2 regions of the Vreelandella sp. EE27 genome follow, and region 1 is predicted to be linked to the other one. Evidence: predicted binding sites of a transcription regulator. Region 1 holds the regulator's gene; the other holds the start of a gene.
What was found. Region 1 encodes LexA, which represses DNA repair genes until DNA is damaged. Its sites were predicted from a motif close to TACTGTNTANNTANACAGTA; they were not measured.
Positions count from the first base shown of each region.

Region 1 (7,486 bases):
ACCCTGGGGACCCGATCGTGCGGGTGCTGGTGGCCAGTGCCCACCGGCGAGACGCGTTCAGCGCCTGCGATTTCATCATGGATATTTTAAAGACCCGCGCGCCTTTCTGGAAAAAGGAGCATTCCACCCAGGGCGATTACTGGGTGAAGGAGCGCGCAAGCGACCAGCAGGACGCGGCGCGCTGGTGACCGTCAAGGCGCCTCGGTCGCCATGATCTGCAGATGGACTTCCGGCATGTGCTGGCAGTGTTCCCCCAGCCAGTGAATCATGCCGGGGGTAAGCGCCTCGCGAAGCTCGGCCAGGGTGTCGGCGTGAATTTCATCGAGGCGCTCGTCGAGCCAGTCGCTAAAGCTCTCTTCATCGATGGGGCTTGCCCCGCTCGCGTCGAGCATCAAGCGGCCGATACGCTGCCAGCCCGTATCGGTGGCGCATACCGGCAGCGCCAAAAACAGCGTGCCGCGCCGGGCGCTGTTCGACTCTGCCCCAAGGCCTGGGTGAGGCGTCACGCTGTTTTGATCCACCACGTGGGGTAGCTGCGGGTAACGCGCCTCGACCCGAATGCCTTCGTTGTCCATCGCCAGCATATCGCCGTTGACCGGGGCGAGCGGCGCCTTGATACCGAGCTCTTCGGCCAGCGCCTGGTGGGCCTTTTGATGGACCGCTTCGCCGTGAACTGGCAGCAGCGCCTTGGGCCTTATCCAACGATAGAGCGTTTTGAGCTCTTGCTGGGCCGGGTGGCCGGTGGCGTGGAGTTCCGGGTGATTGGTTTCGTCAAAAAGCGTCACGCCCAATTGGGTAAAGCGGCGTTTGAGCTGGGCAATCGGGCGTTCGTTGCCGGGAATGGCCTTGGCGGAGAAAATCACGTTATCGCCCGCTTCCAGGTCCATGAAGGGGTGACGCCCCTGGGCCAGGCGCTGAAGCGCTGCGCGGGGCTCGCCCTGGCTGCCCGTGGCGATCACGACGACTTCATCCGGCGGCAGGTAGCCCAAATCCTGGGGCGGGACCAGCGCCGGGAAGTCGTCCAGATAGCCAAGCCCACGGGCGACACCCACCATACGCTCCATGGAGCGGCCCATCAGGCTCACCCGCCGTCCACTCTGCGCCGCCGCCTGGCCAATTGCCCACACGCGCGCCAGGTTGCTGGCAAAGCAGGAGACCACGACGCGGCCCTTGCACGCCTTTAGCGTTCGGGTGAGGGCTTTTGCGACATCGCCTTCGCTGCCCGCGGTGCCGGGGAGCGGGGCATTGGTCGAGTCGCCGACGACGAGATCCAGCGGTGCCAGTGCCTGAAAGTGGGCGGGATTGACGCTTGGGCCGATCAGCGGCGCGGGGTCGAGCTTCCAGTCGCCGGTGTGAAGGACCCGGTAGCCCCCGGCCAGCATCATGATGGCGCAGCTTTCGGGAATCGAGTGCGTCATTAACAGATAGCGAAGCGTGAACGGGCCTTGCTCCAGCGCCTCATTGGGTTCGATCACGTGAATGGCGGCGCTGCTCAAACTGTGCTCGGCAAACTTGTGGCGTAAAAGGCCGGCGGCCAGGGGGGTGGCGTAAATCGGGCACTGCCACTTCGGCCAAAGCCAGGCGACCGCGCCGATATGGTCTTCATGGCCGTGGGTGATGTAGAGCGCCTGGGGGGTGATATCGAGCTCGGCCAGGGTCTGGGTATTGGGCACCTGAAGCGGGGCGCTGGGCAGATCCTGGCGAATCATCATGCCGCAATCAATGGCGATCCAGTGACCGTCATAACCATAAAGCGTCAGGTTCATTCCTATTTCACCACAGCCGCCAAGCGGCAGTATGCGCAAGGGTGGACGGCGGCGGGGACGAAGTTGAACGCGAGATGGATCCATTGATTATGAACAGCCTGAAAAGTAAGGCTTTAACTATACGGTAAGGCGGGGGCGGCTAACAATCATGGCGATGCCAGCCAGGCCCGCTTGCGCTACACTAGCGCCCTTGCTCAGCGCCACGACCCCCTTCATGGCGGACAAGGCCTGGCATTTTTAAAATCGTGTTTATATTGAGTGTATTTATGTCGCATTACTACCGTTTAGTGGTTTCCTGCCCGGACCAAGTGGGCATTGTGGCGCGTGTCTCCAGCTTCATCGCCCAGCACGGCGGCTCCATCACCGAGGCAAGCCAGCATTCGGATCTGCAAACGGGCCGGTTTTTCATGCGTTACGAGATTCTTGCCGATTCCATCGGTATGACCGCCGAGGCGCTCGAAGAGGCGTTCTCGCCGATCGCCAGCGCCTTCGACATGCAGTGGGCGCTGGTGGATACGCAAAAGCGGCGCAACGTGGTGATCATGGTCTCAAAAGAGTCCCACTGCCTGGTCGACCTGCTTTACCGCTGGCAGGCCGGCGAGCTCGACTGCAACATCGTGGGGATCATCTCCAACCACCCGGATATGCGCGCGCTGAGTGAGTGGTACCAGATTCCCTACTTTCACATTGCGGTCGACCCAGGCGACAAGCAGGCTTCGTTCGATGCGGTACAGGCGCAAATCGAGGCGCTCGAGGCGGACTGCATCGTGCTGGCGCGCTACATGCAGATTCTGCCGCCGGCGCTTTGTAGCCGCTACGCGGGCCAGGTCATCAACATCCATCATAGCTTTTTGCCCTCGTTTGCCGGTGCCAAGCCTTACCACCAGGCTTACGCGCGGGGCGTTAAGCTGATCGGTGCGACCTGCCACTACGTGACCGAGGAGCTGGATGCCGGCCCGATCATCGAGCAGGACATTCATCGGGTTAGCCACTGCCATACCCCGACGGATCTGGTGCGCTTTGGCCGCGACGTGGAAAAATCGGTGCTGGCGAGGGGGATTCGCTGGCATCTGGAAGATCGGGTGCTGATCGACGGCAACAAGACCGTCGTCTTTAACTAAAAAAAGCGGGGCACCGAAGTGCCCCGACTCAAGGCGGTTTTTATAGCGGGTGCGGTGCCGGGCAGCCCTACGCGAGGGCGCTGTGAATACCTCCCTGTACGCTACTTTCGCCATCCCTGGCGAAAGACCCTCGCGACGGGCTACCCGGCACGGTCAGTCAAAGTGCTTTAATTGAACCAAAAAGCGGGGGCACGCATCAGTGCCCCCGCTTTTTATGCAACGTTCAAACAGGCGAGTGGCTTAGCCGAGCGCTTGGCCGCTGCCGCCGCGAATCACGCCTACGCCCACACCTTCGATATCGAGCTGCTGGGTGCGCAGGTCGATTTCGATCGGGTCGAAGTCGCTGTTTTCAGCCAGTAGCGTTACCTGATGGCCGTCGCGCTTGAAGCGTTTGACGGTGACTTCGTCTTCAAGGCGTGCCACCACGATCTGGCCGTCGCGTACCCGCTCGGTGCGGTGCACGGCGAGCAGGTCGCCTTCCAGAATGCCGATATCTTTCATCGAAAGCCCGCGCACGCGCAGCAGGTAGTCCGCCTTGGGCGTGAAGTAGTCCGCCGGAAGCGGGCAGTAGCGGTCGATGTGCTCGGCGGCCAGAATCGGGTTGCCCGCAGCGACTTCGCCAATGATGGGCAAGCCGTTTGCCGGCGTTTCGCCGCTTTCGTTGGCAGCCGGCGCCGGCTCACTGGTTTCGGTGCCTTCCTGGTTGGGTAGGCGAATACCCCGGGAAGTGTGGCGAATGATACGAATCGCGCCTTTGCGCTCGAGGGCGCGAAGGTGTTCTTCCGCCGCGTTGGGTGAGCGAAAGCCCAAAGCCTTGGCGATCTCGGCCCGGGTGGGCGGGTAGCCAAGCTCATTCATGGTTTTAACGATAAAGTCAAAAACGTGCTGTTGACGTACTGTAAGAGGACGGGACATGTCTGACTCCAGCGTAAAAGGGTAACTAAAAAGGTGACTCGATATATATGTGTTTAAGTATACAGTATGTTCCTCTGTCCAGTATATGACTCAAGCCACGGATTATAAAGCCGTTCGGGCATCGAGTGGGGGAGTTCACCCTTTCTGGCGATTGAGACTGGCGCGTTAATGGCCTACTATTTTGCGATGTTTTAAACACTCGTTTTTCTGGAGGGCGCCATGGCGCAATCTGATACGGTCACGCGTATCCTGGATACTGCGGAGGTGCTGTTCGCTGAACGCGGCTTTGCCGAGACCTCGCTTCGTAATATCACCAGCAAGGCACGGGTGAATCTGGCCGCCGTGAACTACCACTTCGGTTCCAAGAAAGCGCTGATTCAGGCCGTATTCGCGCGCTATCTCGATCCTTTCAGCCAGCGCTTTCACGAAGCCCTGGACGCGCTGCACGAGCGCTACGGCGAGGAGGACATTCCCCTCGAAGTGCTGCTCGAAGCCATGGCGACCACGGTGCTGACGGTGCCCGCCGAGCGCAATAGCCTCAAGGTTTTCATGCGCCTTTTGGGTTTGGCCTATAGCCAGGCCCAGGGGCATCTGCGCCGCTATATTCAGCAGCAGTACGGCGATGTGTTCACCCGTTTCGTCGAGCTCGTTCGTCGGGCAACGCCGGAGCTTCCCGACGCGGAACGCTTCTGGCGGCTGCACTTCATGCTGGGCACGGTGATCTTCACGCTTTCCGGGCTCGATGCGCTGCGCGATATCGCCGCCAAGGAGTACAACGAGCAGGTCTCGGTGCGCGATCTTGTCCGGCGGCTACGCCCGGTGGTGGTTTCCGCCATGAACGCGCCGCTTCCCCCCGCTTTGGAGGAGCCTGCGTATGCTGACGCCCAATCTGGCTGATCTTCCCCCCGTCGATGGCCCTTGGCTCGAGGTCGACCTCGCCACCCAGCACCTGCGCTGCTGGCAGGGCCAGGCGGTGGTACACGAGTGCGCCGTCTCGACCGGTGAAAACGGCGTAGGGCAAAACGAGGGCAGTGGTCAGACGCCCCGTGGCTGGCACTACGTGCGCGCCGCGATCGGCGAAGGCTTGCCGGAAAATGCGGTATTTCGCGGGCGGCGCTTCACCGGGGAAGTCTTTACCCCGGAACTCGGCGCGCAGAATCCGCAGCGTGACTGGATTCTGACGCGTATTCTCTGGCTTTGCGGGCTCGAGCGCGGCGTTAACCGCGCAGGCCAGACCGACTCCCAGCGCCGCTATATCTATCTTCACGGCACGCCGCCAGACCAACCCATGGGTATAGCCGCCTCCCACGGCTGCATTCGCCTGCGCAATGACGATCTGCTCGCGGTGTTCGCTTTCGCAGCCCCAGGCACCCCGGTGTGGCTCAACGCCGCGGGGCTTTAACGCCGGATTTTGTTTAAGGCCGCCGATCGACTAGAATTGGCGGCCGTTTTATTGGATGCAAGCCGATGACGCAACCGCCAGGCCCGGTCATGCTCGACCTCGAAGGGCCCGCTATCACGCAAGCTGAAAAAGCCTTGTTGGCCGACCCCGCCGTGGGTGGGGTCATTTTGTTTGCGCGCAACGTAGAAAGTGCCGAGCAGGTCAGCGCGCTTTGCCAAAGCATTCGCCGGTTAAGGCCCGATCTGCTGCTGGGCATCGACCAGGAAGGCGGGCGCGTTCAGCGCATCAAAAAAGGCGTTACGCGGCTTCCCGCGATGGCGCGCATTGGCGAGGTCTACGCCCAAGACGCGGATGCCGGGATACAGCTGGCCATCGATGCCGGCTGGCTGCTGGGCATGGAGATGGCGGCCTGCGGGCTCGATATTAGCTTCGCCCCGGTGCTCGATGTCGAAAGCGGGGTTTCCAGCGTGATCGGCGATCGAAGCTTCAGTCAGGACCCCGAACACGTCGCCGAGCTCGGCGGACGCTTCATCCAGGGCCTGCACGAAGCGGGTATGGCCGCGGTAGGCAAACACTTTCCCGGCCACGGCGGCATCGAAGCCGACACCCATCATAGCGTTGCCGACGACCCGCGCCCGTTAAGCGAGCTCAAGGCGCGGGATCTGGTGCCTTTCACCCGCCTGGCCGCCCAGCTCGACGGCGTCATGCCCGCCCATGTGGTTTTTAGCGCTTTCGATCAGCGCCCGGCGGGCTTCTCGCCGAACTGGCTCGGAATGCTCAGAGAGTCGCTGGGCTTCAAGGGGGCGATCTTTTCCGACGATTTGACCATGGCCGGTGCCCACGTGGCCGGCGGGCCGGTGGAGCGCGCCCGCGCCGCGCTGGCTGCCGGCTGCGACATGCTGCTGGTATGTAACGATCGTGGCGCCGCGCTCGAGGTGGTCGCCCACTGTCAGGGGCTCGAGAGCAAACGCGCCGGCAAGCTTCGCTACGCCCGCGCCCGGCCGGACCTCGCGGCGTTGCCCGCGCTCAAGCGCTGGCGCCGCGCCAATGCACGCCTGGGCGAGCTGGCCGACTAGCCCGCGCCGCCTTAAACACCTTTTTCTCGTTCGAAGCGCCGATGTATCGCCGGCGCTTTTATTTTTTGAACCTTGATCGCTTGATACCGGAGCCCTTCGATGAACAAACTCGATAAAGAAGCCCTTGAATCCCTGGATTCAATGCGCGAGCTGATGGATAACGCCGACTGCCTGATCACCCAGGCGCAGGTCGAGGAAGCTCTCGATCACATGGCCGAAGCCATCACGCGGGATTTGGGTGACAAGCTGCCGGTGTTTTATTGCGTGATGAACGGCGGGCTGATCACCACCGGTCATCTGCTGACCCGGCTGGGCTTTCCGCTGGAAGTCGACTACCTGCACGCTACGCGCTACCGCAACGAACTGCGCGGCGGCGAGCTTTTCTGGCGGGTCTCGCCGGAGGTGCCGATGGCCGGGCGCCACGTGGTGATCATCGACGACATCCTCGACGAAGGCTCGACCCTGGCGGCGATTCTGGACTACTGCCAACAGGCTCAGGCGGCGAGCGTCACTACCGCCGTGCTGGTCGATAAACAGCACGACCGCAAGGCGGTGCCGGGGCTCAAGGCCGACTACTGCGGCCTGGAAGTAGCGGATCGTTACGTGTTCGGTTTCGGCATGGACTACAAGGGTTACTGGCGCAACGCCCCGGGTATCTTCGCGCCCAAGGGGCTATGAGCCTTACCCCTTTAGCGGGGCGAAAAACGCCGCGTTAGCCCGGTTTCGGCGATCATGCGCGTGGAGATCTCCTCGATCGAGAAGCGGGTGGTATCGATGAACGGAATGCCAAGCGTGCGGTAAAGCGCGCTTGCCTGCTCGACTTCCTGCACGCACTGGTCGATCGAGCTGTAACGGCTGTTGGGGCGGCGCTCGTTGCGAATGGCCGAAAGCCTTCGCGGGTCGATGGTCAGCCCGAAGAGCTTGTGGCGGTGCGGGGCGAGCACCCTGGGCAGTTTCAAGCTGCCGTCCTCGTCGAGATCGTCTTCGGTGATTGGGTAGTTGGCCGCGCGGATGCCGAACTGCAGCGCAAGATAAAGCGACGTTGGCGTTTTGCCGCAGCGCGAAACGCCGACCAGAATGACGTCCGCCTGATCGTACTGGTGGGTGCGCGCGCCGTCGTCGTTGTCGAGGGCAAAGTGCACCGAGTGGATGCGATCCATGTAGACATCGTCGCTGCCAATGGCGTGGGTTCGCCCGACACTATAC
Region 1 covers NZ_OZ309109.1:1,665,097-1,672,582, forward strand. Annotated here, with positions in the region: gene moaE (molybdopterin synthase catalytic subunit MoaE) at 1-188, shown strand, start outside; gene ACWHVV_RS08075 (ribonuclease J) at 192-1,766, opposite strand; gene purU (formyltetrahydrofolate deformylase) at 2,033-2,887, shown strand; gene lexA (transcriptional repressor LexA) at 3,128-3,802, opposite strand; gene ACWHVV_RS08090 (TetR/AcrR family transcriptional regulator) at 4,022-4,699, shown strand; gene ACWHVV_RS08095 (L,D-transpeptidase family protein) at 4,677-5,204, shown strand; gene nagZ (beta-N-acetylhexosaminidase) at 5,270-6,280, shown strand; gene ACWHVV_RS08105 (hypoxanthine-guanine phosphoribosyltransferase) at 6,380-6,958, shown strand; gene ppsR (posphoenolpyruvate synthetase regulatory kinase/phosphorylase PpsR) at 6,970-7,486, opposite strand, start outside.

Region 2 (7,486 bases), 1.9 Mb from region 1:
GCGCTTTTGGTTTCGGGCGCGGCAGGCTTTTAGCCGCTAGTGCGTTGGGCGCTGGCTGGCGTTGAGCATCTCCCGGGCGTGGGCCAGGGTTTGCTCGGAGAGTTTTACGCCGCCCAGCATGCGTGCCAGCTCGCTCACCCGGCCCTGATCGTCGAGTAGCGCCATGTGGGTCAGGGTGCTGTCGCGCTTGGCTTGCTTTTCGATATGCAGATGCTGGTGCGCCTGGGCGGCGACCTGGGGCAGGTGGGTGACGGTCATGACCTGGCCTTTTTCGCCCAGTTTGCGCAGCAGTTGACCGACGATTTCCGCCGTGGCACCGGAAATCCCCACGTCCACTTCATCGAAGACCAGGCTTGGGATGGTGGAGTGGCTGGCCGCCACGACCTGGATCGCCAGGCTGATGCGCGAAAGCTCACCGCCGGAAGCCACTTTGGTGAGCGGCTTGGCCGGCTGGCCCGGATTGGCGCTGATCAAGAACTGCACCTGGTCCAGGCCCTCCTGGCTGGGCGTTTCACGTGAGGAAACGGCCACCTCGAAGCGCGCCTTGCCCATGGCCAAAAACGCCAACTGCTGCTGGACTTCCTTGCCGAGTTTGATGGCGGCTTTCTGGCGCGCCTCGGAGAGCGCTTTGGCCTCCTGGCGGTAGCGCTCGCGGTACTCGGCCACCTGGCCGCTTAACGCCTCGATGTCTTCGTCGCTCGCCTCGAGCTGGGCGAATTCCTGGGCAAGCGCTTTGTGAAGCGCACAGAGCTCTTCCGGGGCGATGTGGTGCTTGCGTGCGATGCGGTGAACATCGGTCAGGCGCTCGTCCACCCAAGCCAGGCGCTCCGGGTCAAGCTCTTTGGCGCTGGCGAAGTGGGAGAGCTCGCTGGCGGCTTCCTCTACCTGAATGCGGGCATCTGAGAGCATGGCAAGCGTATTGGCCAGCACGCCCTTGTCGCTGCCGGGAAGCGCCGTCAAGCGCGCGTGGGCCTGATTGAGCAGTGACAGCGCCCCGCCTTCATCGCTTTCGCAGCACTCCACGGCAAACTGGGTTTCGCGAATGGTTTCCTCGGCGTGGGCCAGCGTATGCTGCTCCTCTTCCAGGGTTTGCAGCTCGCCCTCACTCAGGTCCAGCTGGTCGAGCTCTTCGACCTGGTAGCGCAGTAGCTGACGCTTGGCCTCGACTTCGCTGCCGGCCTCGCTGCGTTTTTTTAGCCGTGCCCGGGCGCTGCGCCACTCCTTGAAGGTTTCGGTCAACGCCTGACGCTTGGGTTTGAGCCCGGCGTAGTCGTCCAGCAGGGCAAGGTGCGTCTCTTCGCGCATCAGCGCTTGATGAGCGTGCTGGCCGTGTACCTGAATGAGCAGTTCGCCCAGCGCTTTAAGATCGGCGATGGTCACCGGTTGGCCGTTGATCCACGCCTTCGAGCGACCGTTGGCGCTGACCACGCGGCGCAAAAGGCACTCTTCCGACGAGAGCTCTCGCGCTTCGAGCCACTCGGCAGCGGCGGGCAGGTGGGTAATGTCGAAACTGGCGGAAAGATCGGTGCGCTCGCAGCCGTGGCGTACGCTCCCGGCCTCGGCGCGTTCGCCCAGGCAAAGCCCCAGGGCGCCAAGCAAGATGGATTTGCCCGCCCCGGTTTCACCGGTGATGGCGGTCATGCCGTCGGTCAAGTCGAGCTCCAGACGGTCAACGATGGCGTAGTCCTGGATCACTAGCTGCGTCAGCATAGGGCCTCCTGGGCAGGGCGCTATAGAAACTGGATGCTTATACAATGATTGTTGTTTTATACAGTAGTCGATAACTCACTTCAATGCCCCTCTTGAGATGACGGCCAGGGCCCCCATATAGCGTGCATACGCATCGATAAACCCTTTGTTTCATCAGGCAGCCGCATTAGGCGCCGCGACCTCATTTAGGAGTACGGCATGGCGAAAGAACCGCAAACCCCCATGGATGACGAGCTGGCCCGCCAGGAGCAGGAGGCCGACGTCACCGAGCAGGCCGACGAAGAGCGCTTGGTCGAGGGCGACCTGGAAGGCGTGCTGGACGACGAGTCGCCGCTGGGCACCGACACTTTGGAGCAGGGCGTGGATAACCCGGAAGCCGAAGTGTTGGCCGCGCGGGTAGAAGAGCTCGAACAGAGTTTGTCCGAAGCCAAGGACCAGTCGCTGCGCGCCTCGGCGGAAGCGCAAAACATTCGTCGCCGCGCTGAAGCCGAAGCGGAAAAAGCGCGCAAGTTCGCGCTCGAGAAGTTCGTGAAAGAGCTTCTGCCGGTGGTCGACAGCCTCGAAAAAGCCCTCGAGAACATGCAAGAAGACGCCACTGACGTACACCGTGAAGGCGTGTCCATGACGCTCAAAATGCAGCTGGACGTGCTGAACAAGTTTGGTGTCGAAAGCGTGGAGCCCCACGGCGAGCCCTTCGACCCCCAGGTGCACGAAGCGATGACCATGGTCCCCAACCCGGAGCTCGAGCCCAACACCGTGATGGACGTGATGCAAAAGGGCTACCTGCTCAACGGTCGTCTGGTTCGCCCGGCGATGGTCGTGGTCAGCAAGAAAGCAGAGTGATCGAGTTAGGGGTTAATACAAAATCCCCCCTTGAAAAGTTCAAGGCGGCCCCCAGATAAAGGCCAACCCGCGGTAGTTACCGCACACCGATTGCTCAACAGCATTTAGTTTTGTCACAACCGAATTCGAGGTTTTTGCTATGGGACGTATTATTGGTATTGACCTGGGCACCACCAACTCTTGTGTGGCGGTTCTCGATGGTGATAGCTCCAAGGTAATTGAAAACGCCGAAGGCGGCCGCACCACGCCGTCCATCATCGCCTATACCGATGACGGCGAAACCCTGGTCGGTCAGGCCGCCAAGCGCCAGGCCGTGACCAACCCGGAAAACACCCTGTACGCCATCAAGCGTCTGATCGGCCGTCGCTTCAAAGACGACGTCGTTCAAAAAGACATCAAGATGGTGCCGTACAAGATCGCCGAAGCCGATAATGGCGACGCGTGGGTCGAAGTAAAAGGCAAGAAAATGGCACCGCCGCAGGTCAGCGCGGAAGTGCTCAAGAAGATGAAGAAAACCGCCGAAGACTACCTCGGCGAAGAAGTGACCGAAGCGGTCATTACCGTACCCGCCTACTTCAACGACAGCCAGCGTCAGGCAACCAAAGACGCCGGCCGCATCGCGGGTCTGGAAGTCAAACGGATCATCAACGAGCCGACCGCCGCGGCCCTTGCCTACGGCATGGACAAGTCGCGCGGTGACAAGACCATCGCGGTTTACGACCTGGGTGGTGGTACCTTCGATATCTCCATCATCGAAGTGGCCGACGTCGATGGCGAAACCCAGTTCGAAGTGTTGGCCACCAACGGCGACACCTTCCTGGGCGGCGAAGACTTTGACCTGTCGTTGATCAACTATCTGGTCGCGCAGTTCAAGTCCGACAGTGGTATCGACCTTTCCGGCGACAATCTGGCCATGCAGCGCCTGAAAGAAGCCGCCGAAAAAGCCAAGATCGAACTTTCAAGCGCCCAGCAGACCGACGTGAACCTGCCCTACATCACGGCAGACAACACCGGTCCCAAGCACCTGAACGTCAAAGTGACCCGCGCCAAGCTCGAGTCGCTCGTCGAAGAGCTGGTACAGCGTTCGCTAGAGCCGTGCAAGATGGCGCTGAAGGACTCCGGTCTTTCCGCCTCTGAAATCGACGACGTCATCCTCGTCGGTGGCCAAACGCGTATGCCGCTGGTTCAGCAGAAAGCCGCTGAGTTCTTTGGCAAGGAAGCGCGTAAAGACGTCAACCCGGACGAAGCCGTTGCCGTAGGCGCCGCGATTCAGGGCGGTGTACTGGGCGGCGACGTGAAGGACGTGCTGCTGCTCGACGTCACCCCGCTGACACTGGGTATCGAGACCCTCGGCGGCGTCATGACGCCGCTGATCGAGAAGAACACCACCATCCCGACGAAGAAGACGCAAACCTTCTCCACCGCGGATGATAACCAGACGGCCGTGACCATTCACGCCGTGCAGGGTGAGCGTAAACAGGTATCGCAGAACAAGTCGCTGGGTCGTTTCGATCTCGCTGACATTCCGCCGGCACCGCGCGGCGTACCGCAAATCGAAGTTGCCTTTGACCTGGACGCCAACGGTATCCTGAACGTCTCCGCGAAAGACAAGGCGACGGGTAAAGAGCAGTCGATCGTCATCAAGGCTTCCAGCGGTCTTTCCGATGAAGAAGTCGAGCAGATGGTGCGCGACGCCGAAGCCCACGCCGACGAAGACAAGAAGTTCGAGGCGCTGGTCCAGCTGCGTAACCAGGCCGACGGCATGATTCACGCCACGCGCAAGACGCTGGAAGAAGCCGGCGACAAGGCGACCGATGAAGAGAAGCAGAACATCGAAACCGCCATTGCCGATCTCGAAGCGGCGGTGAAGACCGACGACCAGGACGATATCCAGAAGAAACTGGATGCCCTGACCGAAGCCTCCGGCCAGCTGGCACAGAAGATGTACGCCGAGCAGGCTGAAGGCGCTCAGGCAGAAGGCGAAGGCGGCGAAGAAACCGCTTCCAAGCCGGAAGACGACGTGGTTGACGCCGAGTACGAAGAAGTCAACGACGAGCAGAAGAAGCAGTAATTTCTCTTTCTGCCAAGGTTAGCAGCAACGCGGGAGCCCTCTCCCGCGTTGCTGTTTCCGCGGCCAGGACGTTTATCGTGACCTGTACCGTCAAGTGCATACCTAACCAGGAGGCGTAGGACCCATGTCCAAGCGCGATTATTATGAAGTCCTGGGTGTTGAAAAAGGGGCCGATCAGAAAGAGATCAAAAAGGCCTATCGCCGCCTGGCGCAAAAATTCCACCCTGACCGTAACCCGGATGACGAAACCGCCGCAGAGAGATTCCGCGACGTATCCGATGCCTACGAAGTGCTCAGCGACGAGCAAAAGCGCGCTGCTTATGACCAGTTCGGCCACGCCGGTGTAGACGGCCAGGGCGGCGGCTATGGTGGTGGCGGCTTCGGCGGCGGCGGTGGCGCCGGGGACTTCAGCGACATCTTCGGCGACGTGTTCGGCGATATCTTTGGTGGGGGCGGCGGTCGTCGTCGTGGCCCGAACGCCCCGGCCCGCGGCTCGGATCTACGCTACAACCTGGAGCTGGATCTGGAAAACGCCGTCGCCGGTACCACGGTCGACATTCGCGTACCGCGCCACATCAACTGTGACCGCTGCGACGGTGAAGGTGCCGAGCCCGGTACCAGCAAGGAAACCTGCCCGACCTGTCAGGGCATGGGCCAGGTACGCATGCAGCAGGGCTTTTTCGCCGTGCAGCAAACCTGCCCGACCTGTCACGGCTCCGGCATGCAGATCAAGGTGCCGTGCCACAAGTGTAATAGTGAAGGCCGCGTACGCGAGACCCGTACGCTGTCCGTGAAGATTCCGCCTGGCGTGGATACCGGCGACCGTATTCGCCTGAATAGCGAAGGCGAAAGCGGCGTGAACGGCGGCCCGGCCGGCGATCTTTATGTGCAGGTCGCGATCAAGTCGCACCCGATCTTCCAGCGCGACGGCAAGCACCTGCAGTGCGATGTGCCGATCAACTTCGTCGATGCGTCCCTGGGGGGCGAACTCGAAGTGCCGACGCTCGATGGCCGCGTGAAGCTCAAGATCCCGCCGGAAACCCAAACCGGGCGGCTCTTCCGCCTACGCGGTAAGGGCGTCAAACCGGTTCGCGGCGGCGCGCCGGGGGATCTGCTCTGCAAGGTAGTGATCGAGACCCCGGTGAATTTGAACGAAGAGCAGAAAGGTCTGCTGCGTCAGCTCCAGGAGAGCTTCGACGGCAGCAACAGCCACAGCCACTCGCCGAAGAAAACCGGCTTCTTCGACAGCGTGAAGAAGTTCTTCGAAGAGATGAAGCCGTAAGCTGAAGGCCTCGGCGTTGGCCAGGTGCTCCATGGAGTACCTGGCGCGCCATTAGCGTACAAAGTCCCCGGTGCCTGGCGCCGGGGACTTTTTTGTAGAAAAAGCGAGTCGACCATGACCGGAATCGAAGACCGCCCAGGGCTGGGCATTTTCTTGCGCGTGCTGTCCGGGGTGATGTTCACCGGCATGCTGGTGTGCATCAAGGCGGTGAGCGAGTCGGTCCCGGTGGGCCAGTCCATCTTCTTTCGCTCGCTGTTCGCGCTGATCCCCATCGTCATCTTTTTGATGATCCGCCGGGAATTCCCCGGGGCGCTGGCCACCCGGCGCCCGCTCGGGCATCTGCTGCGCTCCGGGCTTGGGGCGGCGGCGATGTTTTGCTCGTTTTCGGCCGTCGCTTTTCTGCCGGTGGCCGAGGCGACGCTTTTGGTGCAGCTGGCGCCGATCTTCATGGCGGTGGGCGGCGTGCTGCTACTCGGCGAAAAATTTTCGTTCTACCGCGGCGGGGCCATCGTGCTGGCGCTGGCCGGTATGGCGGTGCTGGTGGTGCCCCAACTGAGCGGGGCCGGAAGTGACGGCCGGCTGTTGGGCTACGCGCTCGGCACCGTGGGGGCGCTTTTGACCGCGGGCGCTCTGCTGACCATCCGGCATATCTCGCGTACCGAAACCGCCGGGTCGATCGCGTTTTATTTCATCGTGGTGTCGTCGCTGGCGGGGCTTGCCACGTTCCCGTTGGGCTGGGCAGAGCTTACCGGCACCGAGTTTGCCCTGCTGGTGCTTTCCGGGCTGTTTGGCGGGGCGGGTCATATCGCCATGACGCTGGCGTTTCGCTATGCCGAAGTGTCGCGGCTGGCGCCGTTCGAGTACGTGGCGCTGGTCTGGCCGATTGCTGCGGACTGGGTGCTGTTCGCCATTCCCATCTCAAGTGGCTTCATCATGGCGCTGCCCCTGATGCTGGCCGGCGTCGCGCTGGCCTCCCTCGAAGGCCGCCGCTCTAAACGGCCTCTTCGACGATAAGCTGAGGGTGGCCCTTCGAGCAGGGCTCGATGCGCGCCGCCACTTTGTAGACCTGGCGCAAGAGATCCGGCGTGATGACCTCTTGAGTGGGGCCGCAGGCGATCAACCGGCCGTACTCCAGCACCATCGAAGCATCGGTGAAGCGCAGTGCGTGGCCCAAATCGTGCAGCGCGACCAGAATCAGCATGCCGCGCTCGTCGGCCAGCCGGCGCAGTACGCTCAGCAGGCTGATCTGGCGGTTCAAGTCCAGCGCCGAGGTGGGCTCGTCGAGCATGAGGATGTCCGGCTCCTGCACCAGCGCCTGGGCGGCACTCACCAGCTGGCGCTGGCCGCCGCTCAAATCGCCGATGTCGCGCTCGCCAAGGGCGGCAATGTTCAGCTCCCCAAGCGCCCGGTCGACCTGGGCAAGATCCTCCGGCTGTACCTTTAGGCTTCGCCCTTGCATGCGTGCCAACAGCACCGACTCATAAACACTGAGCACCGCCTTCGCGCCGGTGTCCTGGGGCATGTAGGCCACCGGGCGTTCGGACTGGGTATTGCCGATGACCACCGTGCCCTGACCCTGC
Region 2 covers NZ_OZ309109.1:3,541,672-3,549,157, reverse strand. Annotated here, with positions in the region: gene recN (DNA repair protein RecN) at 37-1,710, opposite strand; gene grpE (nucleotide exchange factor GrpE) at 1,909-2,553, shown strand; gene dnaK (molecular chaperone DnaK) at 2,693-4,624, shown strand; gene dnaJ (molecular chaperone DnaJ) at 4,749-5,906, shown strand; gene ACWHVV_RS16640 (DMT family transporter) at 6,021-6,920, shown strand; gene ACWHVV_RS16635 (ABC transporter ATP-binding protein) at 6,898-7,486, opposite strand, start outside.
Region 2: the regulator LexA is predicted to act here: its motif matches at 1,757-1,776, upstream of recN (DNA repair protein RecN).